DNA from 4 places in the Streptomyces sp. NPDC043726 genome. Region 2 is predicted to be linked to each of the others. Evidence: riboswitches for the same ligand, from Rfam matches in the RefSeq annotation. Region 2 holds a riboswitch; each other region holds the start of a gene.
What was found. Region 2 has a riboswitch for cobalamin ahead of AC068Z_RS00980 (ribonucleoside-diphosphate reductase subunit alpha). Riboswitches for the same ligand answer to the same signal wherever they lie in the genome.

Region 1 (6,969 bases), on a different contig from region 2:
CCCGCCCCCGACTGCCTCGACGAGCTGACCGCCCCGGTCGCCGCCGCCGTACGCGACTGGAACGGCAGCGTCCCCGCCGACCAGATCGTCTACGTCGACACCGACCCGCAGTGGGCCGACACCGCCGTCTTCGTCGAGCACTACGGCCGCGAACTGCTGGAACAGTCGGCGAACTGCGTGGTGGTCGCCGGCAAGCGCGGCGGCGAGACCACGCTCGCCGCCTGTGTCGTGCTCTCCACCACCCGCGTCGACGTCAACGGCGCGGTCCGCCGCCAACTGGGCGCCCGCAAGGCCTCGTTCGCCGCGATGGACACCGCGACCGGCGAGACCGGCATGGAGTACGGCGGCATCACCCCGATCGGACTGCCCGCGGACTGGCCGGTGCTGGTGGACTCCGCGGTCGTGGACCTGCCGTACGTCCTGGTCGGCAGCGGCCGTCGGCGCGGCAAGCTGCTGGTGCCGGGGAAGGCTTTCGCCGAGCTGCCCGGTGCCGTCGTCCTGGACGGGCTCGGGCTCGCCTGAGACCGCGCTCGCCGCCTGCTACGGACTAGTAGTCGGCGTTCACGCCGAGGTACTGCTCCGCGAACGCCAGGCCCGCCGAACGGGAGCCGAAGAGGCGGCGCAGCCGGGCCAGGGTCGTGCCGGCGCGATGCGGATCGCCCGAGGAGGTGCCGTGGTACACCTCCGACAGCCACTGGGAGAACTCCTGGTAGTCCCAGACCCGGCCCAGGCAGGCCTGTGAGTAGCCGTCGAGGCCAGTGGTGTCGCCCTTGGTGAGGAACGCGACCAGGGCGTCACCGAGCAGGAAGGCGTCGTGCAGGGCGAGGTTCATGCCCTTCGCGGCGATCGGCGCGGTGAGGTGGGCGGCGTCCCCGGCCAGGAAGAGCCGCCCGAAGACCATGGGCTCGACGACGTAACTGTGCATGTCCAGCACGCGCTTCTCGATCAGCCGCCCCTCGGTCAGACGGGGCGCCCCGGCCGCGCCGAGCCGCTCCTGGAGCTCGGACCAGACCCTCTCGTGGGACCAGTTGTCCGGGTCGTCGCCCGGCGGGCACTCCAGGTAGTAGCGGGTCACCTCGGGGCTGCGCGCCATGTGCCCGGCGAAACCGCGCGGATGCATGCCGAACACCACACAGTCGTTGGACGGGGGCGCCTCGGCGAGCAGCGCCAGCCAGCCGACGCCGTAGTCGTACCGCGACACATGCGCGCGCCCGGACGGCAGCGCGGTCCGCGACACCCCGCGCGCCCCGTCGCAGCCCGCGACGAAGTCGGCGCGCACGACGAGCCGTTGCCCGGACTCGGGGTCGGTGTACGACACCGAGGGCCGGTCCGATTCCGGATCGTGCAGCTCCACGTCCCGCACGCCGAAGCGGATGGCGCCGCCGCGGACGTCCGCGTACTCCCGGACGAGGTCCGTCACCAGCAACGGCTGCGGATAGACATAGTGGTGATGACCCGTCAGTTCGGCGTACTCGAACCGGTAGCGCTCTCCGGCGAACCGGAACTCGCACTCGTTGTGCACCTGCCCGTGTGCCAGCAAGTTGCCCGCGAGGCCGCGCTGTTCGAGCCCGCGTACGGCCCACTCCTCCAGGACGCCGGCCCTGGGCCGCCGCTCGATGAACTCACGGCTCTCGGTCTCCAGGACCAGACAGTCGACGGACGCGGCCCGCAGGATGTTCCCGACGGTGAGCCCGGCGGGTCCGGCGCCGACTATGACGACCGGAAAGCGCTGTGCGGCAACGGAGTTGGGGTGGGGGGCGGTGGAAGTCACCCCAGCATTATGGTCGTACCGGATGTCAGGCGTCGGCCGCGCAGCGGAACCCCGCGTGACCGCTGGAGCTGTCCGGGGTGTTGGCGCTGCGGGCGGCGACCCGGTACCGGTTGCAGTAGGAGGCGTGGCACATGTGGGAACCACCGCGGATCACCTTGGCGGTGCCCTCGGCCGGGCCGGTGGGGTCGACGGCCCGCCGATGGTCCGTGGACCACCAGTCCGCGCACCACTCCCACACATTGCCCGCCATGTTGTGGAGCCCGTACCCGTTGGGCTCGAAGGCGTCCACGGGGGCGGTGCCCCGGTAGCCGTCGGCGGCGGTGTTCTTGGTGGGGAAGGTGCCGCGCCAGATGTTGCAGCGGTAGGTGCCGTCGGGGTCGAGGTCGTCGCCCCAGGGGTAGCGCTTCCGCTCCAGGCCGCCACGGGCCGCGTACTCCCACTCGGCCTCCGTCGGCAGCCGCTTGCCCGCCCAGGCCGCGTAGGCGGCGGCGTCGTACCAGGACACATGGACCACCGGGTGGTCACCGCGTCCGGCGAGATCGCTGCCCGGGCCCTCCGGCCGGTCCCAGGCCGCACCCGCGACCGCGCACCACCAGGGCGTCCGCTCGGGCCGCGGGGCGCCCCGGCGCAGGGCGGCGGGCAGGAACCCGGCGAAGACGTACGACCAGTCCAGGCGCTCGGCGTCGGTGAGATGGCCGGTGTCGGCGACGAACGCGGCGAAGGCGTCGTTGGTCACCGCGCGGGTGTCCATGCGGAAGGAGCTCAGCCGCACGGGTCGTACCGGGCCCTCGCCGTCGTCCGGGAACCCCTCGCTGTCCTCCGCCCCCATGAGGAACTCGCCGCCGGGGAGCAGGACCATGCCGTCAGTGGAGAGGGTGCCCGTGGCGACCGGCGCCCGGGAACCCAGGGCGACGGGCTGCCGCCCGGCCGAGCCGGTCCCGGACGAGGGCATGCAGCAGCGGGCGGGCGACTGGGGCTCGGGCATCGGTTCTTCCTCGCGGACGGGTGACGGCTGTGCACCCCTGTCTACGCCATGTCGCTGTACGCCATCTCGCCGTGCGTCACCGCAGCAGCGGGATCTCGATGGCCGGGCAGCGGTCCATGACCATGTCCAGGCCGGCCGCCCGCGTCCGGTCGTAGGCGGCCTCGTCGATCACGTCGAGCTGGAACCAGACCGCCTTGGCGCCCTTGGCGACGGCCTCGTCCGCGACCGGCCCGGCCAGCTCGCTGTTGACGAAGACATCGACGACGTCCACGTCGAAGGGGATGTCCGCGAGGGAGGCGTAGCCCTGCTCGCCGTGCACGGTCTCCGCCTTGGGGTGCACCGGCACCACACGCTTGCCGTAGCGCTGGAGCACCTGGGCGACGCCGTAGGCCGCGCGCCTCTGGTTCGACGACAGACCCACCACGGCCCAGGTGTCGCCGAGCTCGGTGAGGATCTTGCGGATCGTCGCTTCGTCGCCGTACACCAGGGGCCTCCTCGACCTCGTGCCATGCCTTGCCCAGCTCAACGGCCAAGGGCGCCCGGAGATTCCCGGGCCTCGCGTGGTAGCTTGCCGAGGCCAGTCGAACCCATGCTCATGGGTCAGGGAATCCGGTGCGAATCCGGAGCTGACGCGCAGCGGTGAGGGTGACGGGCGGGGCCTCGGCCACTGGACGGTGTGACAGCCGTCTGGGAAGGCGCCCCGACCGGACGACCCCGAGTCCGAAGACCTGCTGGCGGCCCCCGCGGTCGAACGGACGGCGGGGGAGCACCGTACGGACGGGCTCCGCGTTCGAGCCCTCGACGACTGAGGAACCGCACCCGTGCCCATCGCACGTCTCACCCGCCCCGCCGCCCTGCTCACGGCCGCCGGACTGCTCCTGACCGGCTGCGCGGACAACACCCCGGCCGACGACGCCAAAGCCGCCGTCACCCTCGACAACTGCGGCCACGCCGTACGCGTCGCGCACCCGCCCCGGCACGCCGTCTCCCTGAACCAGGGCAGCACCGAGATCCTGCTCTCCCTCGGCCTCGCCGACCGCCTCGCGGGGACGGCGACCTGGACCGACCCGGTGATGAAGGGCCTGGAGAAGGCCAATGCCGACGTCCCGCGCATCGCCGAGAACAACCCCTCCTACGAACGTGTCCTGGCGGCCGAGCCCGACTTCGTCTCCGCCTCCTTCGTCTCCACCCTCGGCAAGGGCGGCGTCGCCGGCCGCGAGCAGTTCGAGAAGCTCGGCGTGCCGACCTACGTCTCCCCGTCCGACTGCGTCGGCAAGGACAACTCCGCGGGCGGCGACGGGGTACGGACCACCCCGCTGGCCATCGAGGACGTCTACGGCGAAGTCCGCGACCTGGCCGCCGTGTTCGGCGTGCAGCGGCGGGGCGAGGAACTGGTCGCCTCGCTGGAGAAGCGGATGGCGAAGGCCACTTCGGGCGTCGACGCCTCCGACGTCACCCTCCTGTACTGGTTCGCCAACGCCGAGTCGCCCTACATGGCGGGTTGTTGCGGTGCCCCCGGCATCATCACCCGCGCCCTCGGGGCGCGGAACGTCTTCGACGACACCCACGACGAATGGCCCCAGATCAACTGGGAGACCGTCGCGGACCGCGATCCCGACGTCCTGGTCATCGGCGATCTGACCCGCAAGTCGCAGACGGCCGAGTCGGCCGCCAAGAAGATCGCCTTCCTGGAGTCCAACCCCGTCACCAGGACCATGGACGCCGTCAAGCACAAGCGGTACGTCCTGCTCAGCGGCCAGGCCATGAACCCGACGATCCGCACGGTGGAGGGCGTGGAGCAGGTCGCCGCAGCGCTGCGCGAGTTCGGGCTCGCCAAGTGAGCCTCCGGCGAACGCTGCTGCTCGGCGGGGCCGGGTTCGTCGTGCTGTGCTGCTCCTTGGCCGTGGCGATCACCATCGGGCCCGCCGACATCCGGGTCGCAGACGTCTGGTCCACGGTTCTGTCCCATCTCGGCCTCGGCAGCTCGCGGTTGACGCCGATCCGCGACGGCATCGTCTGGCAGCTCCGGCTGCCGCGCACCCTCCTCGCGGCGGTGTGCGGCGCCGGGCTCGCCGTGTGCGGGGCGGTGATGCAGTCGTTGCTGCGCAACCCGCTCGCGGATCCCTTCGTGCTCGGCGTGTCCTCCGGCGCCTCGACCGGGGCGGTCGTGGTGGTCGTCCTCGGTGTGGGCGGGGGCGCGGTCCCGGTCTCCGCGGGGGCGTTCGTGGGCGCGCTGGTCTCCTTCGCGCTGGTGCTGCTGCTCAGCCACACCCTGGGCGGCACGACCGACCGGGTCGTCCTGGCGGGGGTCGCGGCCATGCAGCTCTTCTCCGCGCTCACCTCTTTCGTGGTGATGACCTCGGCCGACGCCGAGACCACGCGCGGGGTGCTGTTCTGGCTCCTCGGCTCGCTCGCGGGCGCGGGGTGGACCGACGTCTGGCTGTGCGGGGCCGTCCTCGCCGTGGCGCTCGTGGTCTGTCTGTCGTACGCCCGCACGCTCGACGCCTTCGCCTTCGGACAGGACGCCGCGGCATCCCTGGGGGTGTCGGTCGCCCGCACCCGGCTGGTCCTGCTGTGCGTCACGGCCCTGCTCACGGCCGCTCTGGTCAGCTCGGCGGGGGCCATCGGCTTCGTCGGCCTGGTCCTGCCCCACGCGGCCCGCGCGCTGGCCGGCCCCGGCCACACCCGGCTGCTGCCGCTGACCGCGCTGGTGGGCGCGGTGTTCCTGGTGTGGGTCGACACGCTGGCCCGTACCGTCCTCGATCCCCAGGAGGTGCCCGTGGGTGTCGTGACCTCGCTGATCGGGGTTCCGGCGTTCGTGGCGGTGCTGTATCGGACGGGGAAGGTGCGATGAGCGGGCGCCTTGACCGGACGGAGGGTGCGATGAGCGGGCGTTCGGACCTGACGGACAAGGGGGCGGCTGGCCTTTGCGCGGACCGGGTGAGCCGCCGGGCCGACGGTCGGCTCATCCTGGACGGGGTCACTCTGGCGCCCGCCCCCGGCACCACCGTAGGCCTCCTCGGGCCCAACGGCTCCGGCAAGTCCACGCTGCTGCGGCTGCTGGCCGGAGTGCTCGCGCCCTCGGCCGGTGTCGTCACCCTCGACGGCGATCCGCTCACGGGCCGGCCCCGCCGGGAGATCGCCCGCCGCCTCGCCGTGGTCGAGCAACAGGCGGACACGCAGGTCGAACTGACGGTCCTGGACGTCGTACGACTCGGCCGCCTGCCGCACCGACGGGCCTGGGCGCCCGCCTCCGCGCGGGACGAACGGGCCGTGCGGGCCGCCCTGGACCGCACCGGCCTCACCGGCCACGCCGACCAGTCCTGGCACACCCTCTCCGGCGGGGAACGCCAACGGGTGCAGATCGCCCGCGCGCTCGCCCAGGAACCCCGCGAACTGCTCCTCGACGAGCCCACCAACCACCTCGACATCCACCACCAGCTCGATCTGCTCACCCTCGTCACCGGCCTCCCGCTGACGGCCGTGATCGCCCTGCACGACCTCAATCTCGCCGCGATGTACTGCGACGAGGTCGTCGTCCTGCGGGCGGGGCGCGCGGTGGCGGCAGGGACCCCCGGTGACGTGCTGACCGAGGAGCTGATCGCCGAGGTCTACGGCGTCCGCGCCGCCGTGAGCCGGGAGGGCGCCGACCGCCGTCCGCACGTCCGGTTCCTCGGCACCGTGACCTGACCTGACCTGACCTGACCTGACCTGACCTGCCTGACCCGACCTGCCTGACCCGACCCGACCTGTCCGGAAACCGAGCCGCATGCTGCGCTCCGGCGCGCGCCCGCCTACGCTCGGGGAGTGCTGCGCATCATCGACGCCCGAACGGGCGAGCCCGTCGACGCCGCGCCCGCCCGGCGCGGCCTGACCCGGGTCGAGGCCCATGCGCCCGGTTTCGACACCGGCGCCCTGCGCGTGCTTCTCGTCACCGATCTCCTGGTGCGCGCCCTGGAGCTCGGCGGCACGCCGGTCTGGGCCGTGCTGCACGGCCAGGCAGATCCGGAGCTGCGCGCGAGCGCCGCCGCGCTGGGCATCCGGCCCCTGGAGGACAGCCGGGAGGCCGACCGCGGACTCGGTGAGAAACAGGTCATCCATGTCGTTCCGGAGGACGGGCCCGCCCCGGTCGGCGTCCGCGTCGCCGTTGCACCCGTGCACGCCTCGACTCCGGCCCCGCCGGCCGGAGCCGACCCCGTCGCCCTGCGGCTCG
Region 2 (6,969 bases):
GGCTGCGCAGGGCCGCCCACCGCTCCGGCCAGGTGAGTTTGGTGTCGTAGTGGTCGGGGTGCAGGACGCCCCGGGCGGTACGGGTCTTCTCCCAGGCCGGCAGCGGGCCCTCGCGCTCGGCGAGGTCGGCGGAGGCCTCGTAGGCGGCGAGCATGATGCGCTCGGCGATGCGGGTGGAGAGCGCCTTGGCCTCCGGCGAGTCGAAGGGCAGCCGCAGCTTGAAGAAGACGTCCTGCAGGCCCATCGCGCCGAGGCCCACCGGCCGCCACTTGGCGTTGGACCGGCCCGCCTGCTCGGTCGGGTAGAAGTTGATGTCGACGACCCGGTCGAGGAAGGTGACGGCCGTGCGGACGGTCTCGTCCAGGCGCTCCCAGTCGATGTCACCGTCCGCCACGAACGAACCGAGGTTCACCGAGCCCAGGTTGCAGACCGCCGTCTCCCCGTCGTCGGTGACCTCCAGGATCTCCGTGCAGAGGTTGGAGGAGTGCACGACATGGCCCGGCAGGGCCGTCTGGTTGGCGGTGCGGTTGGCGGCGTCCTTGAAGGTCATCCAGCCGTTGCCGGTCTGCGCGAGGGTGCGCATCATCCGGCCGTACAGATCGCGGGCGGGGATGGTCTTGCGCGCGAGCCCCGCCGCCTCGGCCTTGCGGTAGGCGGCGTCGAACTCGTCCCCCCACAGGTCGACCAGCTCGGGCACGTCGGCCGGGGAGAAGAGGCTCCACTGCTCGTCGGCGTTTACCCGGCGCATGAACTCGTCCGGGATCCAGTGCGCGAGGTTCAGGTTGTGCGTCCGCCGGGCGTCCTCACCGGTGTTGTCGCGCAGCTCCAGGAACTCCTCGATGTCGGAGTGCCAGGTCTCCAGGTAGACCGCTGCGGCTCCCTTGCGCCGGCCGCCCTGGTTCACGGCGGCGACCGAGGCGTCGAGCGTCTTGAGGAACGGGACGATGCCGTTGGAGTGCCCGTTGGTGCCGCGGATCAGCGAACCCCGGGAGCGGATACGGGAGTACGACAGACCGATGCCGCCGGCGTGCTTGGAGAGCCGGGCGACCTGGTGGTAGCGGTCGTAGATGGAGTCCAGCTCGTCCAGCGGCGAGTCCAGGAGGTAGCAGGACGACATCTGGGGGTGCCGGGTGCCGGAGTTGAAGAGCGTGGGGGAGGAGGGGAGGTAGTCGAGGCGGCTCATGAGCCCGTAGAGCGCGGCGACTTCGTCCACCGACCTGGTGGTGTCGTCCTCGGCGAGACCGGCGGCGACGCGGAGCATGAAGTGCTGCGGCGTCTCGACGACCTTGCGGGTGAGGGGGTGCCGGAGCAGGTAACGGCTGTGCAGGGTACGGAGACCGAAGTAGCCGAAGCGGTCGTCGGCGCCCGTGTCGATGAGCGCGTCGAGCCGGGCGCCGTGGATCCGGACGAACTCGGCGGTCCGGTCGGCGATGAGCCCCTCGCGGTGCCCGACCGCGACGGACTCGGTGAAGGACGTGACGCCCTGCGAGGCGGCCTCGGCGGCGATGGAGACCGTCAGCAGCCGGGCGGCCAGTCTGCTGTAGGCGGGGTCCTCGGAGATGAGCCCGGCCGCGGCCTCGGTGGCCAGCTCGCGCAGCTCCGCCTCGTCGGCCCGCGCGGACCGGCCGCGCAGCGCGGCGGCGGCGACCCGGCCGGGGTCGGCGTCGGGGAGGTCGGCGGTCAGCTGGGTCAGGGTCCGCAGCAGGGCGGTGCCCGGGGCGTCCTCGACGGTCGGGACGGCTGAAGCCGGATCGGCTGGCGCGATGGTCACGTGGGGCTCTCCCTCGCTCGGCACGGGGCCTTGCGGAGGGCAGGAGGCAGCTCACGAGCGCACGGGGCGTCGCGTCCACCGGCCCACTCCACGAGGCCCGGACGTCAGTCACCCGGACCGGACGGCCGGGCGCACTGTCGGCAGGTCCTCGGACTGGACCATGTGCACAGATGTGCACAAGTACACCGTTGCGGGACAGTTCCGGATTCACACCGGATTCCCCTGCGGCGACAGCGAGCATGAGCATACATCTTGTGCCGGGCGGCGGTGACACCCCCAGATGTTGTGTCGCGCGTCGACTTCAGAGCGTCAACTCGTAGGTGAGGAGAGTGAACTCGGGGTGGTCCGAGATCGGGTTCCAGTCGCGTTCCGGGGAGCGGCGGAAGCCGAGGCGTTCGTAGATGCGGTGGGCGGTGTGCATCAGGGGCTGGGTGGACAGGACGACGCCGGTGCGGTCGCCCGCTGCGCTCGAGCGGTCGACGCACGCCTGGACGAGGGCCTGTCCGACGCCTCTGCCACGGGCCTCGTGAGCCACGGCGAGCATGCGGACCTCGGCCTCGCCGGGGCGGGCGAGGTCGGCCATGGGGCCGGGGGAGGGGACGTAGGTGACTCCGCCGAGGAGGCGGTCCTGTTCCACGGCGACGAGTACGTCCGCGGCGGCCGCCCGCTTGGCCACGTCTCTCAGTTCGCCGAGGTACCAGTCGGCTTCGCCGAAGGTGAGCAGGCCGTCCCGGAGGTAGGCCTGGGCGGTGATCTCGCCGAGTTCGTCGTATTCGGTGGGTTCCGCCGCGCGGATCCGGAAGTCCATGTGATCGAGTGTGTACGACAACGGGCCGCCGACAGTCCTGAATTTCGGCGGCCCGCTGCGGAACGGCTCCGTATCAATGAAGGGGCGACAGCTCCTTCTGCACGCCCGGGTCGCCCGCGTCCGCCGTGTAGTCCTCGGGGCTGGTCTCGTCGATGCCCTCGGGGGCCTTCGCCGCCTTCAGGACGAAGGTCAGGACCACCGTGACGACCAGGTTCAGCACGAACGCCGTGAGGCCGATGTACCCGATCTCCCCGATGCCGGGGATCTCCTTCGACGAACCGCCGAAGTGCGCTTGCGTCGGCGAGGCGACGCCGTACGCCGCAACCGTGCCGTAGATCATGCCGACCGCCCAGCCCGCCAGCAGCGCCCAGCGGTGGAACCAGCGCGTGAACAGGCCGCCGACCAGCGCCGGGAAGGTCTGCAGGATCCAGATGCCGCCGAGGAGCTGGAAGTTGATGGCGACCGTCTTGTCCATGGTCAGGACGAAGGCCAGCGCGCCCACCTTCACCAGCAGGGACACCAGCTTGGAGACCTTGGTCTCCTCGGCCGGTGTCGCGTCCGGCTTGATGAAGTCCTTGTAGATGTTGCGGGTGAAGAGGTTCGCCGCCGCGATCGACATGATCGCCGCCGGCACCAGCGCGCCGATGCCGATGGCCGCGAAGGCCACGCCCGCGAACCAGTCCGGGAACATGTTCTCGAACAGCTGCGGGATCGCCAGCTGTCCGTTCTCCACCTTCACCCCGGCCGCGATGGCCATGAAGCCCAGCAGCGCGAGCAGGCCGAGCATCAGGGAGTACAGCGGCAGGATCGTGGTGTTGCGGCGGATCACGTCACGGCTCCTGGAGGAGAGGGTCGCCGTGATCGAGTGCGGGTACATGAACAGGGCCAGCGCCGAGCCCAACGCCAGCGTGGCGTACGTCCACTGGCCGGCCTCCGCCGGGACCAGACCGCCCGCCCCGGTGCTGGTGAACTTGTCGTTCGCCGCGGCGAAGATGTCGTCGAACCCGCCCAGCTTGATCGGGATGTAGATGATCGCCACCGCGATCACCAGGTAGATCAGGGTGTCCTTGACGAAGGCGATCAGCGCGGGGGCCCGCAGCCCCGAGGAGTAGGTGTACGCGGCCAGCACACCGAAGGCGATCAGCAGCGGCAGGTCCTTGATGAACCAGTTGGTGTTCTCGCCGCCGCCGACGCCCATCACGTCCAGCACCGCCTGGATGCCGACGAGTTGCAGCGCGATGTACGGCATCGTCGCCAGGATGCCGGTCACCGCGACGGCCAGCGAAAGGCCCTTGGAGCCGAACCGGCCGCGCACGAAGTCCGAGGTCGTCACATACCCGTGCTTGTGCGAGACCGACCACAGCCGGGGCAGGAAGGTGAAGATCAGCGGATAGACGAGGATCGTGTACGGCACCGCGAAGAAGCCCGCCGCGCCGGCCGCGTAGATCGCCGCCGGGACCGCCACGAAGGTGTACGCCGTGTAGAGGTCGCCGCCGAGCAGGAACCAGGTGACCCAGGTGCCGAACGACCGTCCGCCCAGGCCCCATTCGTCGAGGCTGTGCTCGTTCTCGGCCTTGCGCCAGCGCGCGGCCAGGAAGCCCATGACCGTGACGGCCAGGAAGAAGAAGATGAAGACGGCGAGTGCGACGCCGTTCACGCCGTCGTTCACTTGGCGCCCTCCGTCTTGCGGGCGCGCTGGTCACGCTGCCACAGCTTGTACGCGACCATCGTCAGCACGGTCGACAGGAGCACCCAGGCCATCTGGTACCAGTAGAAGAAAGGGATGCCGATGAAGGCCGGGTCGGCCTTCGCGTACGACCCCACCCACAACATCGCCACGAAGGGCGCGAACAGGCAGAGGGCGATGACGACCCGAACGGGCGTCACCACCGGTTCTCTGCGCACCTCTGGGGCATCTGACATCCGACGGCTCCGTCCCCTTGCCGATCACCTGGTGTAATGCGCAGGCAATCTAGGTCACGGTGTCGCGGAAACGGAACCCCTCGTCCGCATATCGGTCGCCGAAGATCCGCTCAGCAGCACCGGAACCCCTGGCGGGGGTCCGACTCCTGGCGGTCCGTCCGCATCCGTTCGAAGGCGCGCCTGGTGGGCACGGGCGCCAGGGGGTGGTCCCGGCGCACGTGCGCGACATAACGGTCGTAGGCCGATTCGTCGGTGAGTTCACGGACGTACCACCGCACCGCCCTGGCCGCCCGCCGCAGTGACCGCATCGCGCTGCTCCTCCTTCTCCTCGCGGGTCGGGAACAGGCCCGCCGGGGCGACGAGTTCGGACTTCACGTAGGGTGCCTCGCTCAGCGTGGACAGGGCGGGGCGTCGGACGTGCCGGACGCAGACCCGGGCCGCGTCCACGATGACCACGACGATCAGCAGGGCCAGCACCGCCGTGAGGACGCCGTCCACCGTGGAGTTGGTGACCACGGTGTGCATGTCGTCCATGGACTTGGCGGGCGGCAGCACCTTGCCCTCGTCGATCGCGTCCTGGAACACCTGGCGCTGCTTGAAGAAGCCGACCTTGGGGTCGCTGGAGAAGACCTTCTGGTAGCTGGCGGTCAGCGTGACCGTCGCGTCCCAGGCGAGCGGGATCCCGGTGATCCAGGCCCACTTGAGGCGGCCGGACTTCACCAGCAGGGTCGTGCAGACCGCGAGGGCGACGGCGGCCAGCAGCTGGTTGGAGATACCGAAGATCGGGAAGAGCTGGTTGATCCCGCCGAGGGGTTCATGGACGCCCACCCACAGGAAGTACCCCCACAGTCCGCACACCAGGGCGCTGCACAGCACCAGGCCGGGCTTCCAGCTGACGTCCTTGAACGGGCGGTAGACGTTGCCCAGGGTGTCCTGGAGCATGAACCGGCCCACGCGCGTGCCGGCGTCCAGCGCGGTCAGGATGAACAGCGCCTCGAACATGATCGCGAAGTGATACCAGAAGGCCCGCAGACTGTTCCCGGTGATCTGGGAGAAGATGTCGGAGATCCCGACGGCGAGCGTGGGCGCGCCGCCGGTGCGGTGCAGCAGGGACGCCTCCTCGACGTTCTTCGCGGCCTGGGCCAGGTCCTCCGGGGAGATCTGGTAGCCCCAACTCCCCACCACCTGCGAGGCGTTCTGCACGGAGTCGCCGATGACCCCGGCGGGCGCGTTCATCGCGAAGTACAGGCCCGGGTCGATGACGCTCGCCGCGACCAGTGCCATCACGGCGACCGACGACTCCATCAGCATGGAGCCGTAGCCGATCATCCGGACCTGTGTCTCCTTCTGGATCATCTTCGGCGTCGTACCGCTCGAGATGAGCGAGTGGAAGCCGGACAGGGCGCCGCAGGCGATCGTGATGAAGACGAAGGGGAACAGGGATCCCGCGAACACCGGACCGTCGCCGCGGGAGGCGAAGTCGGTGACCGCGTCCATCCTCATCGTCGGCAGCGCGATCACGACCCCGAGGGCGAGCAGCAGGATCGTGCCGATCTTCATGAAGGTGGAGAGGTAGTCGCGGGGCGCGAGGAGCATCCACACCGGCAGGATCGAGGCGACGAAGCCGTACGCCACCAGCCAGACGACCAGGGTGGAGGGTGCGAGGGTGAAGGCCTCGGCCCACGAGGACTCGGCGACCCAGCGGCCGGCGATCAGCGCGAGCAGCAGCAGGCCGACGCCGATCAGGGAGACCTCGCTGACCCGGCCGGGGCGCAGGACGCGCAGGTAGAAGCCCATCAGCAGGGCGATGGGGATGGTCATCGCGATGGAGAAGGTGCCCCAGGGCGACTCGGCCAGGGCGTTGACGATGACGAGGGCCAGCACCCCGAGCAGGATGATCATGATGGCGAAGGCCGCGAGGAGGGCCGCCGCGCCGCCGAAGGGGCCGATCTCCTCGCGGGCCATCTGGCCGAGCGAACGGCCGTCGCGGCGGGTGGAGAAGAACAGCACCACCATGTCCTGGACCGCGCCCGCGAAGATGACGCCCGCGATGATCCAGATGGTGCCCGGCAGATATCCCATCTGTGCCGCGAGGACCGGTCCGACGAGCGGTCCGGCGCCGGCGATGGCCGCGAAGTGGTGGCCGAGCAGGACGCGGCGGTCGGTGGGGTGGAAGTCGATCCCGTTGTCGAGCCGTTCCGCCGGGGTGGCCCGGGTCTTGTCGACCTTGAGGACTCTGTACGCGATGAACTTGGCGTAGAAGCGGTACGCGATGGCGTACGAGCCGAGGGCCGCCGCGACCATCCAGGCGGCGGAGACGTCCTCGCCGCGGGCCAGTGCGAGCACCGCCCAGCCGGTGGCGCCGATCAGCGCGACGAGGGTCCAGATGACGATGGTTCGAGTGTTCGCAGTGCGCACCGGGTCGTCCTCCCGTCCATGCGATGACGGGAGGAACGTAGAACAGGAA
Region 3 (6,969 bases), on a different contig from region 2:
GGAAGACGACCGGGCGGGAGACGGGATGGATGCCGCGCTGCATGGGGTGTCCTTTCGTGTCGGCCTCCACCGCCGGGCGGCGGGAGGCGGGCGTCAGCGTTCCTCGCGGAAGAGGACGTGAGCGCCGGCGACCGGGTCGTACTTGCGCAGGACCAGCCGGTCGGGGTTGTTGGTACGGCTCTTGCGGGTCACGTAGGTGACGCCGGTGCCGGCCGTCGACTTCAGCTTCACCACGGGGCGGGCGTTGCTGCGTGCCATAGGAGACTCCCTTCCGCCGCCATGCGAGTCGATTGACTCGAACATGCCAGACAGGTGTCTCAACACAGGCACCCGCCGTCGCATTCCCCCCGCCGGAGGAAACACGAACGGCCCGCCCCTGTTCGGGACGGGCCGTTCACTGGAGCGCCGGGCAGGCCTTGCACCTGCATCTCCCCGCAGGAAGCGGGGCGTCTTTCCTTGGACCACCAACGCGAAACCGGGCACCGGATTTCCGGCGACCAGCTCAAGATCGACTATACAGCACCGCAGGGGCGAGGCAACTCAGGCGCGGTCGGCGGCCTCCGCCGTCGGGCGCCGGGCCCCCGCCCCGATCCGGGCCGTGTGCCGGTGGAACGACATCAGCTTCGTGCCGGCCTGGAGGAGATTCGCGCAGGCCAGGGCCGTCCATAGGCCTGTCAGTCCGGCCGCGTCGGCCACCGGGACCGCCAGGGCCGCGAGGATCCCGAACCAGACGACCGTGGACACCAGGCCGGGCCCGGTCCGCTTGAGCCCGACCAGGCCGAAGCCCGCCACCGCCTGCAGGGCGTCACTGATCACCACCGCCAGAACGAGCGGCAGCAGATGCCTGACCTCCTGACCGAGCGCGGGGTCCTTCGTGAACAGGTCCACGACCGGGCCGCGCAGGAGCCACAGCCCGGCGCAGAGCACCGCCACCGCGCACAGCGCCACCCGGATCCCCGCCCACACACTGCGCCGGATCCGCCCGATGTCACGCTCCTGCGCGTATCCGGCGATCAGCGGAACCGTCGCCTGCCCGACCGCCACAGCCACCGTGAACACGACGTTCACCAGGGACTCGGCAACACCGTGCACGGCTACGCCGTCGGTGCCGGTCCGGGCCGCGGCGAAGGTCAGGACACCGAGCACCGCGAACTTCACCAGCACGGTCCCCGCGAGCGGGATGCCGACGCGGGCCAGCTTCAGCACCTGGCGCGGATCCGGGCGGCCGGGGCGGAGGGAACGGCCCGCCAGGACCGTGCGGCGACGCAGGGCGTACTGGTTGAGGCACGCGCTGACGAGGCTGGAGGCGAGCATCGCCAGGCCCGCGCCGGTCAGACCGTGGCTCGGCAGAGGACCCGGGCCGCCTACCAGTACCACCGACAGCGTCACCGACACCGCCGTCCCCCACAGCCCCGACCGCATGACCAGGGCGGACTTCCCGAGTCCGACCAGCACGGACGTCGCCGACGCGCCGACCGCGATCAGCAGCACACTGGCCGCCAACAGCCAGGGCAGGAAGCCCAGTTGCGAGACGACAGCGCTCGGCACTCCGAACATCGCACCGAACAGGGGCACCGCCGTCACCGCCGCCGCGCCCAGCCCGCCCACGGTGAACGCCAGCCACATGCCGCCGCGCACCAACGGCAGCAGCGCTTCGGGGTCCTCGCGGTGCGGCGCCACGAAAGGCATCACGCCGCGCAGCGCGCCCACGACGGTGACCGTGGCCGGGCCGAAGACCGCCATCGTCACGGCGAACGCGGCCAGGGACACGGTGGCGTACCGACCCAGGAGCGCGGTGTCGACGAGGGCGCCGGCCGACGCGGCGAGCATGGTCGCGTACAGCGGCGCGGCCGCCTTGGCGATGGTCAGGAATGCACGTCGTTCGCTCACATGTGCCCATCCTGCCAGCCCAGTTCACCCGTTGTTACCCGGGAGTCGGCCTCCGCGCGTACACCTCGATCTCGATCTTCATCCTGGGGTCGGCCAGACCGCACACGAGCATCGTCGCCGCCGGCCGCACCTCTCCGAAGCGGCGTCGCAGTGCCGGCCAGCACGGCTCGAAGTCCTCGCGCTCGGGCAGCAGATAGCGCACCCGGACAACGTCGGCGAAGGTGCACCCCGCCTCCGTCAGGGCGGCCCCGATGTTGCGCAGGCACTGCTCGGCCTGTTCCACGACGTCGTCGGAGATCGTCATGGTGGTGTAGTCGAACCCGGTCGTCCCGGACACGTGCACCCACTCGCCGTCGACCACGGCACGGGCGTAACCGATCTGCTCCTCGAAGGTCGAGCCGCTGAGGATCGCGCGTCGCTCTGTCATGCGCCGAACGCTAGGTGACCAGCAATGATACGTCTAATACGCCGATTCGCATGGGCTGATATCCCTGGGGATATGGAACGGCCCGAACTCCCCCTCCCCCAGCTGCACGCCTTCGTCGTCCTGGCCGAGGAACTCCACTTCGGTCACGCCGCCGCCCGCCTGGGCATCGCCCAGCCGCCGCTGAGCCAGCAGATCCGGCGGCTGGAGGACAAGGTCGGCCACCCGCTCTTCAGCCGCGGACCGGGGCGCGTCGCCCTCACCCCCGCGGGCCACGAACTGCTGCCCGCGGCCCGGCGGGCTCTGTCCGACCTCGCCGACGGGCTCGCCGCCGCCCGGGCCGTCGGCGGCGGCACCGCCGGCCGGCTGCGTCTCGGCTTCGCCGCCTCCCTTGCCCTGACCGTCCTGCCCAGCCTGCTGCGCGACTTCCGGCAGCTGTTCCCCGATGTGCGGCTGGACATCCGCGAGATGACCACCGCTCCCCAGCTCGCGGCCCTGCGCGAGCGGACCATCGACGTCGGCCTGCTGCGCGAGCCCTCCGACGCCGAGCCGGAGCTGGCCTTCCGGACGGTGGTCACCGAGCCCTTCGTCGCCGTGCTGCCGAGCGCCCACCCCCTGGCCGCCCAGCGGGCCGTGCGGCTCGCACAGTTGGCGGACTCGCCCTTCGTGCTGCTGCCCCGTGAAGCCGGACCCGGGCTGTACGACCAGATCATCGGGCTGTGCACGGCGCAGGGGTTCACGCCGCGCATCGCCCAGCACGCGGTGGAATGGGCGACCGTGTGCGCGCTCGTCGAGACCGGCCTCGGCGTCTCCCTGGCCCCGGCCGGCATCCGCCGTATCCGCCTCAAGGGCGTCGCGTTCCGCCGGATCGAGCCGGGCACCGCCCGCACCCGGGTCGCCGTCGCCTGGCGTACGGACGATCAGAACCCGCTGGTCGCGCGGCTGCTCACGGTCGTCAGCCGACGGCCGTCCAGTCGATAGGACCCGCCGAACGCCCGCCTCGTCCAGGTGAACCGGCCCCTAGCGGGGATTCGCGAGGCCGGCACGCGGTAATCCCCCATCGTTCCCGCTGCCACCCTGGCCTCTAAGGAGAGCAGTCATGCGCGCACGGATCTCCCTCCTCCCCGCCGCCCTCACGGTGACGGTCCTCGCCGCCGGTGACGCCACCGCCCACGACAACCCCCCGCTGCACGTCTCCAACAACGCGCCCGTGGTGTCCGTGATCAACACCGTGAACGTCAACGACCCCCTCGAGGACGTCCTGGAGCACACCCTCAACTTCGGTGACGGTTACCGCTGGGACTGACGTCACCGCAGGTGCGTGAGCCGGTTCACTCCCCCTGTGCGCCCCCCGGCTCCGCTTGTCATGTGCCCGGTGGGCGCACTACTGTCACCACGCCTTGGTGAACGGGAAATCCGGTGCAATGCCGGTGCGGCCCTCGCCACTGTGATCGGGAAGTCCGGCTCCAGCCCCCACGGGCAGCCACTGGGTCCTTCGGGACCCGGGAAGGCGGAGTCACGGGCGGTGTCACCCGTCAGCCAGGAGACCGGCCAAGGCGCGTCAACCATCCACGAGGTGCTGGAGAGGGTCTGCTGAGCCATGCACATAGCCGAGGGATTTCTGCCTCCGGCGCACGCGGTCGCCTGGGGCGTCGCGTCCGCGCCCTTCGTCGTCCACGGAGTCCGGTCACTCACCCGTGAAGTCCGCGAGCACCCGGAGAGCACCCTGCTCCTCGGCGCCTCCGGGGCCTTCACCTTCGTTCTGTCCGCACTCAAACTGCCCTCGGTGACCGGGAGCTGTTCCCATCCCACCGGTACCGGCCTGGGCGCCATCCTGTTCCGGCCGCCGATCATGGCGGTCCTCGGGACCATCACCCTGCTCTTCCAGGCCCTGCTGCTCGCGCACGGGGGTCTGACCACGCTCGGCGCCAACGTCTTCTCCATGGCGATCGCCGGGCCCTGGGCCGGATACGCCGTCTACAAGCTGTTGAGGCGGTACGACGTGCCGCTGATGGCCGCTGTCTTCTGCGGCGCGTTCGTCGCCGACCTGTCGACCTACTGCGTCACCAGCGTTCAGCTGGCGCTGGCGTTCCCCGACCCCAGCAGCGGATTCCTGGGCGCGCTCGGCAAGTTCGGGTCCATCTTCGCCGTCACCCAGATCCCGCTCGCGGTGAGCGAGGGGCTCCTGACGGTGCTGGTGATGCGGCTGCTGGTGCAGTCCAGCAAGGGAGAACTGACCCGGCTCGGTGTGCTGCTGTCCGGCGGCAAGCGGGTGCGGACCGAGTCGAACGAGGCGGTGGCCCGATGAGCCGTAACACGAAGATCAACCTGTTGCTGCTGCTCGCGGTGGCCGCGCTCGCCGTCATGCCGCTCATGCTCGGGCTCGGCGACCACAAGGAGGAGCCCTTCGCCGGCGCCGATGCCGAGGCCGAGACGGCGATCACCGAGATCGAGCCGGACTACGAGCCCTGGTTCTCGCCGCTGTACGAACCGCCGTCCGGGGAGATCGAGTCGGCCCTGTTCTCGCTCCAGGCGGCCCTGGGGGCGGGTGTCCTCGCCTACTACTTCGGGCTGCGCCGCGGCCGTAAGCAGGGCGAACAGCGGGCCCTGGAACGGGATGCGGTCGGGGTCGGCCGTGCCGGGGAGTCCGACGGCGAAGGGGTCTGATCCCCCGTGCTGCCGATCGACGCGGCGGCGCACAGCAGTCGCTGGCGCCGCCGCCATCCCGTGGACAAGGCCGTGCTCGGACTAGGTCTGACCGTGCTCGCCATCTCGCTGCCGCCCTGGCCGGGGGCCGCGCTGGTCCTGGTGACGGCCCTCGTGGTGCTGCTGGGCCCGGCGGGCGTACCGGGGCGGAAGCTGTGGCGGGCCTACCGGGTGCCGCTCGGATTCTGTGTCACCGGCGCCGCCACGCTCCTCGTGCAGGTGGGCGGCCCCGACGGTTTCGTCTCCCTCGCCGACGACGGGGCCGTACGGGCCGGGGAGCTGCTGCTGCGCACCTCCGCGGCCTCCCTCGGGGTGCTGCTCCTCGCGTTCACCACCCCCATGTCCGACCTGCTGCCGCGGCTGGTGAAGGCCGGCGTGCCCGCCGCCGTGGGCGACGTGGCGCTGGTGACGTACCGGATGAGCTTCCTGCTGCTGGATTCCGTACGGCGGATCCGGGACGCCCAGGCCGCGCGGCTCGGGCACACCACCCGCGCCGCGACCTGGCGCTCCCTGGGCGGGCTCGGGGCCACCGCGTTCGTACGGGCCTTCGACCGGGCCACCCGTCTGCAAGCCGGGCTCGCCGGACGCGGCTACGACGGCACCCTGCGCGTGCTGGTGCCCGAGGCACGGGTCTCGGTCCGGTTCACGGCCGCCAGCTGCGGGCTCCTCGTGGCGCTGGCCGCCCTCACGCTCGTACTGAAAGGTCCTCTCTCATGAGCGAGTTGGTCGCTCTCCACGGCGCGTCCTATGCCTACGAGGAAGGGCCGACCGTGCTGGCGGGCCTGGACTTCGAGGTGCGCGAAGGGCGGGCGCTGGCGCTGCTCGGGCGCAACGGCAGCGGCAAGACGACCCTGATGCGGCTGCTCAGCGGCGGGCTCCGGCCGCGCGAGGGCCGGCTGAGCGTCGAGGGACGCGAGGTGTCGTACGACCGCAAGGGGCTGACCCGGCTCAGGACGACCGTTCAGCTGGTGGTGCAGGACCCGGACGACCAGCTCTTCGCCGCTTCGGTGGGACAGGACGTCTCCTTCGGACCGCTCAACCTCGGGCTCTCCGACGCCGAGGTGCGCGCCCGGGTCGAGGAAGCGCTCGCCGCGCTGGACATCAGCGCGCTGGCCGACCGGCCGACCCATCTGCTCTCCTACGGCCAGCGCAAGCGCACCGCGATCGCGGGCGCCGTGGCGATGCGGCCCCGGGTGCTGATCCTCGACGAGCCGACCGCCGGGCTCGATCCGGACGGGCAGGAACGGCTGCTCGGCACCCTCGACGGGCTCCGGGCGAGCGGCACGACGGTGGTCATGGCCACCCATGACGTCGACCTCGCCCTGCGCTGGGCCGATGACGCGGCGCTCCTCACGCCGGGAGGTGCGCGCACGGGGCCCGCGCCCGAGATGCTGGCCCGCACGGATCTGCTGCGGGAGGCGGGGCTTCGGTTGCCGTGGGGGGTGGCCGCGGCGGAACTGCTGCGGGGGCAGGGGCTGTTGGGCGACGGGGTCGCCGGGCCGCGTACTCCCGAGGAGCTGGCCGCCCTGGTCGCGCCGATCCCGGCCGATGGCTGACGCTCCGCGCGGGCGGCCCGTCCTGGTCGACGGGCAGGAGTGGGTGGCCGTCTCCGGCGAGGACTTCGCGCGGTTGCTGGCAACCCGGCGGCAGGTCGGCGGGCAGAGTGCCCGGGTACGGGTGCTGCTGGGGGTGGTGGAGGAACTGCTCCAGGCGCTGGACGACGTCGACTCCGCGCTCACCGGGGGCGACCATGGCTGCGGGGGTGGCGACTGTGCGCTGTGCGCGGTCGTGGCCCGGGTGAGAACAGCCCGCGACCGCGCCGTGCGGGTGAAGGGCGCGCCGCAGGGGTGAGCGGAAGTGGCGCGCCGCAGGGGTGAGCGGGAGTGGCGCGCCGCAGGGGTGAGCGGGAGTGGCGCGCCGCAGGGGTGAGCGGGAGTGGCGCGCCGCAG
Region 4 (6,969 bases), on a different contig from region 2:
GGCGAGTTCGGTGAGGTTGGCGGGGCCGCCCTCGACGAGGTACCGCAGCGCCTCGGCGACGACACCGGCGGGTACCGACGACTCGGCCATCAACTCCGCGTCCGGGACGGCCTCTCCGCCCAGCAGCACGGTCGGGATGCCGGAGGCCTTCAGCGTGGCGAGCCCGTCCTCCCAGGCGCGCTTGCCGCCGAGCAGCCGTACGACGGCGATGTCCGCGCCATCGAGGAGGCCGGGGAGCTCCTCCGCGACGTCCACCCGGGTCGGATTGCCGATCCGGTAGGAGGCACCGGACGCCGCCCTGGCCGCCAGCAGATCCGTGTCGGCGGTCGACAACAACAACACTGTGCTCATGCGGGCGCTCCCGGTGGAATGAAAGGCAGTCCTTGCGGCGCGCCCGACTCGATGAGCCGCCGGAGCGCGTCGGTGTCCGCGTGCTGTTCGATCAGATCGCCGAGCACATCGAGCTGCTCCTCGCGCAGCGCGGCGAACGAGGTGTCGGCGGCCGGCACGAAACGGCGGCCCGCGGCGGCCGCCACCTCGCGCAGGAAGGCACGGCGGAAACCGTCCGACTCCAGTGAGCCGTGCCAGTGGGTGCCCCAGGTCTGCCCGACCCGGCAGCCGTCCAGGAAGGGTTCACCGCCGTGCACGGAGGCGACCCCGTGGTGGATCTCGTACCCCTCGACCCGCTCGCCGAGGGCCTCGCCGACGGGCCGGGTGAGGGTCTTCTCGCGCGCGAACCGCACGCGGACGGGCAGGATCCCGAGTCCGGGGACATGACCGCGACGGCTCTCGACGTCGTCCTCGATGTGCTCGCCGAGGAGTTGGAAGCCACCGCAGACGCCGAGGACGGGCCGCTCCTCGGCGGCTCGTCGCACGATCGCCTCCGCGAGCCCCCGCTCCCGCAGCCACTCCAGCGCGCGGACCGTGCCCCGGGTCCCGGGGACGACGACGAGATCCGCGTCGGCCAGTTCCTCCGGCCGGTCCACGAACCGCACGACGACACCCGGCTCGGCGGCGAGGGCGTCGACGTCGGTGAAGTTGGACATGAGCGGCACGGCACAGACGGCGACGCGCAGCACGTCCTCGCCGACGGGGGAGGAGACCTGGGACTCCCGGACGGCTCCCCGCAGCGACACCCGCAGGCCGTCCTCCTCGTCGATGCCGAGCCCGTGCCGGAAGGGCAGGACGCCGTAGGTCCGCCGCCCGGTGAGGCCGTGCAGCATGTCCAGGCCCGGCTCCAGCAGCGAGACGTCACCGCGGAACTTGTTGACGAGGAACCCGGCGACGAGCCGCTGGTCCTCGGGCGAGAGCAGCGCGACCGTGCCGAAGAAGGAGGCGAAGACACCCCCGCGGTCGATGTCGCCGACCACGACCACGGGCAGCCCGGCGTTCCGGGCGATCCCCATGTTCACGATGTCGGTCCGCCGCAGATTGATCTCGGCGGGCGAACCGGCCCCCTCACAGATCACCGCGTCATACGTGCCCCGCAGTTCGGCCAGACAGTCGAGCACCGTCCCGAGGAGCTGCTGCTGCCGCCCCCCGTGGTACCCGCGCGCGCTCAACTCGCCCACCGGCTTGCCCATGAGCACCACCTGGCTGCTCTGCTCACCACCGGGCTTGAGCAGCACCGGGTTCATCAGCGCGGTCGGCTCGACGCGGCAGGCCTGGGCCTGCATGGCCTGGGCCCGCCCGATCTCGGCGCCCTCGCGGGTGACGAAGGAGTTGAGCGACATGTTCTGCGCCTTGAAGGGAGCCACCTTGACCCCCTGCCGCACCAGCCACCGGCAGATACCGGCGGTGACGACGCTCTTCCCGGCATCGGAGGTGGTCCCGGCGACGAGCAGCCCACCGCCCGTCATGACGTACGCCCCTTCACGACCCGGCGCGCGACGACGCTGACGCCGAGCGCCAGCCAGCCGACCCGCCGCGACAGCCGTACGGCCCGTTCGATGTCCCCGACTTCCACTGCCCGCCCCTCCCCGTTGAGTACCGGTCGATGTTCGACGCGTCCGCCGTACGACAGAGTCCCGCCGAGCCGGACGCCCAGCGCCCCCGCGAACGAGGCCTCCACGGGCCCGGCGTTGGGGCTCGGGTGCTTCTCGGCGTCGGCGCGCCAGGCGCGTACCGCACCCTGGGGATTCCCCCCGGCGACGGCGGCGAGTACGGCGGTCAGCCGCGCCCCCGGCCACCCGGCGACGTCGTCGAGGCGGGCCGAAGCCCACCCGTAGCGCCGGTAGCGGGGCGACTTGTGGCCGACCATGGCGTCGAGGGTGTTCACGGCCCGGAACCCGAAGAGTCCCGGCACCCCGCCGAGCGCGCCCCACACCAGCGCGCCGACCACGGCGTCGGAGGTGTTCTCGGCGACGGACTCCACGACGGCCCGGGCGATCCCGTCGGCGTCGAGCGCCTGCGGATCGCGCCCGCACAGATGCGGCAGCCGTGCCCGCGCGGCCTCCACGTCCCGTGCTTCGAGCGCGCGCCCGATGCTCCGGGCCTCACGGGCGAGCGAAGTCCCCCCGACGACTGCCCAGGTGGCGAGGCCGGTGAGGACGACGGACGCGGCGGGGGAGTGTCGTACCGCACGAGAGGTGAGAGCGCCGACGGCGACGGCGCCACCGGCGCACACGGCGGTGTGCAACGCGCCCCGCCCCCGGTCGTCCCGCCACAGCACCCGCTCCACGGCACCCGCGGCCCGTCCGAACGCGGCGACCGGATGCCCACGGCGCGGATCGCCGAGGAGCAGGTCACCCAGGAGGCCGGCGGCGGCGCCGTACGCGAAGACGCGATCGGCCCGCATCGGCTCAGCCGGTCGCGGAGTCGGAAAGGGGTCTGGCGCTGGGTGTCAACAGGCAGGCGAGCATCGCGACATGTCCTCACTCAGGGTGTCCACGCCCTGGTTCGACTAGACCGGCGGTGAGAGTTCCTGGCTCCCGGGGCTACCTACCCCGGTGACAGTGGCGGGACCGCGCCGGACTCGCACCGGCTTCCTCTCCTGCCGCCGTAATTGGCTCCGGCAGTCCACCACGGCCCCGGAACGGCCGTCAACTCGCTGTTGACCTGCGAGGGAAGAGTGTGCTGAGGCCCACATCGGGCCCCGTGGGACGGGGTGGGAACAGCGCCGCCCGGGGCGTCGGGAAGACCCACCCGCCCGCATACGACAACGCGCCCCGCCCGTCGCCCGGCAGGGGCGATCGGACAGAGCGCGCGTCTGGGTGTCTTGGCGGGGAGCCGTCAGGCCACGATCAGGTAGATGCCGTAGCCCACGGCCGCGGCGCAGGCCGCGAAGCAGGCGTACGCACCCGTGAGCGCGACCGTCGCGGTGCCGCCCTGCTCCGCCGCTCGTTCGCGGCGGGCGAGGCCGGTGATGCCGAGGGTGAAGAGGGCCACGAGGGCCACGGTGACCACGAGGCTGACGCCGAAGACGGAGCCGAGGGCCGCCCAGTCGATCTTCATGATGCTGATTCCTTCAGAGAGCCGGGTGGGCGGGTCAGACGGTGGCCTGCGACGGGGCCGGTTCGCCGGCCGGGGCCGGGATCGTCGCCGTGAGGTCTTCGGTCACCGTGCCCGCCGGGGGCGGGGTGACCGCGGCCATGGCCGTCGTGACGACGCCGGCCGGCTCCTCGGCGGTCTCGTTGACGTTCGTGTGGTCGACGACCTCACGACGCGAGATCTTCCAGATCGCCGCGCTGGAGGCGACCAGGAAGACCGCCACGAGGCCGGTGCCCCAGCTGCCGAAGCCGGTGACCCACTCGGCGACCGCGGCGACCAGCGCCGCCGCCGGCAGCGTCAGGCCCCACGCGACGAACATCCGCGTCGCCGTCGACCAGCGCACCACGCCGCCCTTGCGGCCCAGCCCCGCGCCCATCACCGAGCCGGAGACGGAGTGCGTGGTGGAGAGCGAGAAGCCGAGGTGGGAGGAGGCCAGGATGACCGTCGCGGCGCTGGTCTGCGCGGCGAAGCCCTGCTGCGGCTGGAGGTCGGTCAGGCCCTTGCCCATCGTGCGGATGATCCGCCAGCCGCCCAGGTAGGTGCCGAGCGCGATGGCGATGCCCGCGGAGAGGATGACCCACATCGGCGGGTCGGAGTCGGGGGCGAGGGTGCCGCCGGCGACCAGGGCGAGGGTGATGATGCCCATGGTCTTCTGCGCGTCGTTGGTGCCGTGGGCCAGCGAGACCAGGCCGGCCGAGGCGATCTGCCCGGCGCGGTAGCCCTTCTCGGAGGACTTGCTGCCCTCGGCCTTCTTGCCCAGGGAGTACATCAGCTTCGTCGCGAGCAGCGCCGCGATGCCCGCGACCAGCGGGGCGGCGACGGCCGGGATCAGCACCTTGGTGACGAGGACGTCGCCGTGGACCGCGCCCACGCCCGCCGAGGCGATGGTCGCGCCGATCAGACCGCCCATGAGGGCGTGCGAGGAGCTGGAGGGCAGGCCCACCAGCCAGGTGAGCAGGTTCCAGAGGATCGCGCCCACCAGGGCGGCGAATATGACCTCGGGACGTATGCCGGTCTCGTCGACGAGACCCTTGGAGATCGTGTTGGCGACCTCCACGGAGAGGAAGGCGCCTACAAGGTTCAGTACGGCGGACATGGCCACCGCGACCTTGGGCTTGAGCGCGCCGGTCGAGATGGTGGTGGCCATCGCGTTGGCGGTGTCATGAAAACCGTTCGTGAAATCGAACGCGAGTGCGGTTACCACCACAATCGCGAGGATCAGCGAGAAGTTTTCCATTTACCCAGGCAATCGTTCGAGGTCATTGGCCAGGCGAACGTAGGTAACCTGAATGAACGGAAGGTGAACACGGGCGGGCCGCACGGTGTCCGGAGGCTGGTCTCGATCTTCTGGGCATATCGCGCGGCCTCGCACGGTCCAGGCGCCCCAAGGACTAGGAGCCCCGGGCGAACTTCCGGAGCTGGTTCAGAGACCCGTTGAAGAGATTCTGGTCACCCGGCAGGCTGCCGCCGTTGTCGTACTGCCAGAAGGTCCACCTCGACCAGCCGGCCGGCAGTGTCCCCGCGCTCGAGGAGTTGTAGCGGGCCACCCACAGCGCGTGATGCGAGGCGAAGGCCCGGCTGCTGCCGGTGCAGGTGTTCCACCAGTGCGCGGTCGTGTAGATCACCGGGCGGCGTCCGGTCAGCCGGTGCACCTCGTTGCTGAACGAGGTGATCCAGCCGACCATCTTCGACCTGGTCAGGCCGTAGCACTTGCGGTCCTTGTCGTAGGGGTTGTACTCGATGTCCAGCGCGGGCGGCAGCGTCCAGCCGTCCGCCGTCCAGCCGCCGCCGTTGCGCACGAAGTGCGCGGCCTGGGTCTTCCCGGGCGACTTGTTCGGCAGCGCGAAGTGGTACGCCCCGCGGATCAGGCCGGCGTTCCGGGAGCCGTTGTACTGCTGGTTGAAGTACGGATTGCGGTAGGTGTGCGATTCGGTCGCCTTGACGTAGACGAACTTGGCGCCCTTCGTCTTGGCGCGCGGCCAGTCGACGTTCTTCTGGTGGGACGAGACGTCGTGTCCCTTGGGCCGGCTCGCCGCCGCGGCCGGGGACTCGGCCAGCGCGGTTCCCCCGATGGTCAGCGCCGCCACGGACGCCGCGAGTACGCGGGCGCGGTGGCGGGACGGTTTGCGATCACGGGCCATGTTTCCCCCCGGAATGGCGACGTGCACGACAAATCAGCCAGAGATTACTGGAAGGTCGGTGATTGCCGGTCGATCTCCGGCCAAGCACCGGGAGAGGGTGAAGTATCCGGATATGCGTCCTTCCGGAGGCCTGACTTCCGGCCTAGAGTGCCCCGGCCCGCCCGCCGTCCGGGGCCCCGGCTGGCAGGATCGCGGCATGGCTGAGCAGCGAGGGAAGCAGCGGGTCGGAGGGGAAACGCGGGAGGGCGCACAGGGAGTGGGGGAGTCGTGGCGGGAGGCTGCGCTTCCCGAGGAGGAGCGCGCCTGGGCGGAACTCGTCGCGACGGCCCGCCGGACCGTGACCGAGGGGCTGGTCGTGGGCACCTCCGGCAATGTCTCGGTGCGCGTCGGGGACACGTTCCTGGTCACGCCGTCGGGCGTGCCGTACGACCGGCTCGGACCGGAGGACGTCACGGGCGTCGACCTCTCGGGCCGCCAGGTGCTCGGCCGACTGCGCCCGACCAGCGAGTTGCCCATGCATCTCGCGGTCTACGGCGCGACCGGCGCCCGAGCCGTCGTGCACACCCACGCCGTGTACGCCACGGCCGTCTCGACCCTCGTCGAGGAGGTCCCCGCGATCCACTACATCACCGCCGACCTCGGCGGCCCCGTCCGGGTTGCCCCGTATGCGACGTACGGCACCGAGGAGTTGGCCGAGAACATGCTCCGCGCCCTTGCCGACCGCACCGCCTGCCTCCTCCAGAACCACGGCACGACGGCCTACGGCACGACCCTGGCCCAGGCCTACGACCGCACAGCCCAACTGGAGTGGATGTGCAGGGTCTGGCTGACGGCATCCGCAGTACCGGGCCTCACCCCAACCCTCCTGACCCGCCCCCAGCTGAACGAGGTGAGCGAGAAACTCCGGGGATACGGCCAGCAGACACAGCCCCCGCAGTCTCCGCAGTCTCCGCAGTCCCCGCATTCCCCGCAGTCTCGGCCGACGTAGCTGCGGGCAGTCGTGCCGCTGGGGCGGCACGGGTGGGCGCAGCGGCACCCCGCAAGCGCGGGCGAGCGAACCCACCCGACCCGCACTCCAGCGAACCCGCACCCCACCCCACCGCATCCGCATCCGCACCCGCACCCGCACCCTCAGCACCCCCTCCCACCCCCGCCACCCCGCACCCGACCCTCGCGCACCGTCACCCCCACCCTGCCTCCCACTGGCCCCCAACCGGGTCCGCCAGGACACTGGACCCGTGCGCACTGTCAAAGCGACGGCCGCTGCCGTCACCATGGCCCTGGCCGCCGGCGCGGCAAGCGTGGCCGCCGGCCGACTCGCCAGCGACGCCGCGCTCAA

Region 1: it holds a riboswitch for cobalamin, as region 2 does, so the genes downstream of both, AC068Z_RS36195 (ABC transporter substrate-binding protein) here and AC068Z_RS00980 (ribonucleoside-diphosphate reductase subunit alpha) in region 2, are expected to answer to the same signal.
Region 3: it holds a riboswitch for cobalamin, as region 2 does, so the genes downstream of both, AC068Z_RS34645 (energy-coupling factor ABC transporter permease) here and AC068Z_RS00980 (ribonucleoside-diphosphate reductase subunit alpha) in region 2, are expected to answer to the same signal.
Region 4: it holds a riboswitch for cobalamin, as region 2 does, so the genes downstream of both, AC068Z_RS37525 (cobalamin biosynthesis protein) here and AC068Z_RS00980 (ribonucleoside-diphosphate reductase subunit alpha) in region 2, are expected to answer to the same signal.

Annotation. Positions count from the first base shown of each region.
Region 1 is NZ_JBWKCI010000016.1:112,296-119,264, reverse strand. Features, by position in the region: gene AC068Z_RS36215 (YbaK/EbsC family protein) at 1-522, shown strand, start outside; gene AC068Z_RS36210 (4-hydroxybenzoate 3-monooxygenase) at 548-1,771, opposite strand; gene AC068Z_RS36205 (formylglycine-generating enzyme family protein) at 1,797-2,756, opposite strand; gene AC068Z_RS36200 (CoA-binding protein) at 2,833-3,240, opposite strand; cobalamin riboswitch at 3,333-3,492, shown strand; gene AC068Z_RS36195 (ABC transporter substrate-binding protein) at 3,578-4,597, shown strand; gene AC068Z_RS36190 (FecCD family ABC transporter permease) at 4,594-5,610, shown strand; gene AC068Z_RS36185 (ABC transporter ATP-binding protein) at 5,640-6,446, shown strand; gene AC068Z_RS36180 (hypothetical protein) at 6,564-6,969, shown strand, end outside.
Region 2 is NZ_JBWKCI010000001.1:205,314-212,282, reverse strand. Features, by position in the region: gene AC068Z_RS00980 (ribonucleoside-diphosphate reductase subunit alpha) at 1-1,771, opposite strand, end outside; cobalamin riboswitch at 1,894-2,018, opposite strand; gene AC068Z_RS00975 (GNAT family N-acetyltransferase) at 2,073-2,579, opposite strand; gene mctP (monocarboxylate uptake permease MctP) at 2,653-4,248, opposite strand; gene AC068Z_RS00965 (DUF3311 domain-containing protein) at 4,245-4,502, opposite strand; gene AC068Z_RS00960 (YbdD/YjiX family protein) at 4,613-4,810, opposite strand; gene AC068Z_RS00955 (carbon starvation CstA family protein) at 4,761-6,920, opposite strand.
Region 3 is NZ_JBWKCI010000015.1:29-6,997, reverse strand. Features, by position in the region: gene AC068Z_RS34675 (type B 50S ribosomal protein L31) at 1-43, opposite strand, end outside; gene rpmG (50S ribosomal protein L33) at 94-258, opposite strand; gene AC068Z_RS34665 (MATE family efflux transporter) at 541-1,890, opposite strand; gene AC068Z_RS34660 (RidA family protein) at 1,925-2,317, opposite strand; gene AC068Z_RS34655 (LysR family transcriptional regulator) at 2,390-3,295, shown strand; gene AC068Z_RS34650 (hypothetical protein) at 3,414-3,620, shown strand; cobalamin riboswitch at 3,699-3,884, shown strand; gene AC068Z_RS34645 (energy-coupling factor ABC transporter permease) at 3,915-4,622, shown strand; gene AC068Z_RS34640 (energy-coupling factor ABC transporter substrate-binding protein) at 4,619-4,981, shown strand; gene cbiQ (cobalt ECF transporter T component CbiQ) at 4,988-5,737, shown strand; gene AC068Z_RS34630 (energy-coupling factor ABC transporter ATP-binding protein) at 5,734-6,576, shown strand; gene AC068Z_RS34625 (hypothetical protein) at 6,569-6,871, shown strand.
Region 4 is NZ_JBWKCI010000018.1:60,999-67,967, reverse strand. Features, by position in the region: gene cobN (cobaltochelatase subunit CobN) at 1-351, opposite strand, end outside; gene AC068Z_RS37530 (cobyric acid synthase) at 348-1,859, opposite strand; gene AC068Z_RS37525 (cobalamin biosynthesis protein) at 1,856-2,797, opposite strand; cobalamin riboswitch at 2,899-3,038, opposite strand; gene AC068Z_RS37520 (hypothetical protein) at 3,232-3,453, opposite strand; gene AC068Z_RS37515 (inorganic phosphate transporter) at 3,488-4,726, opposite strand; gene AC068Z_RS37510 (lysozyme) at 4,881-5,630, opposite strand; gene AC068Z_RS37505 (class II aldolase/adducin family protein) at 5,827-6,618, shown strand; gene AC068Z_RS37500 (alpha/beta hydrolase family protein) at 6,869-6,969, shown strand, end outside.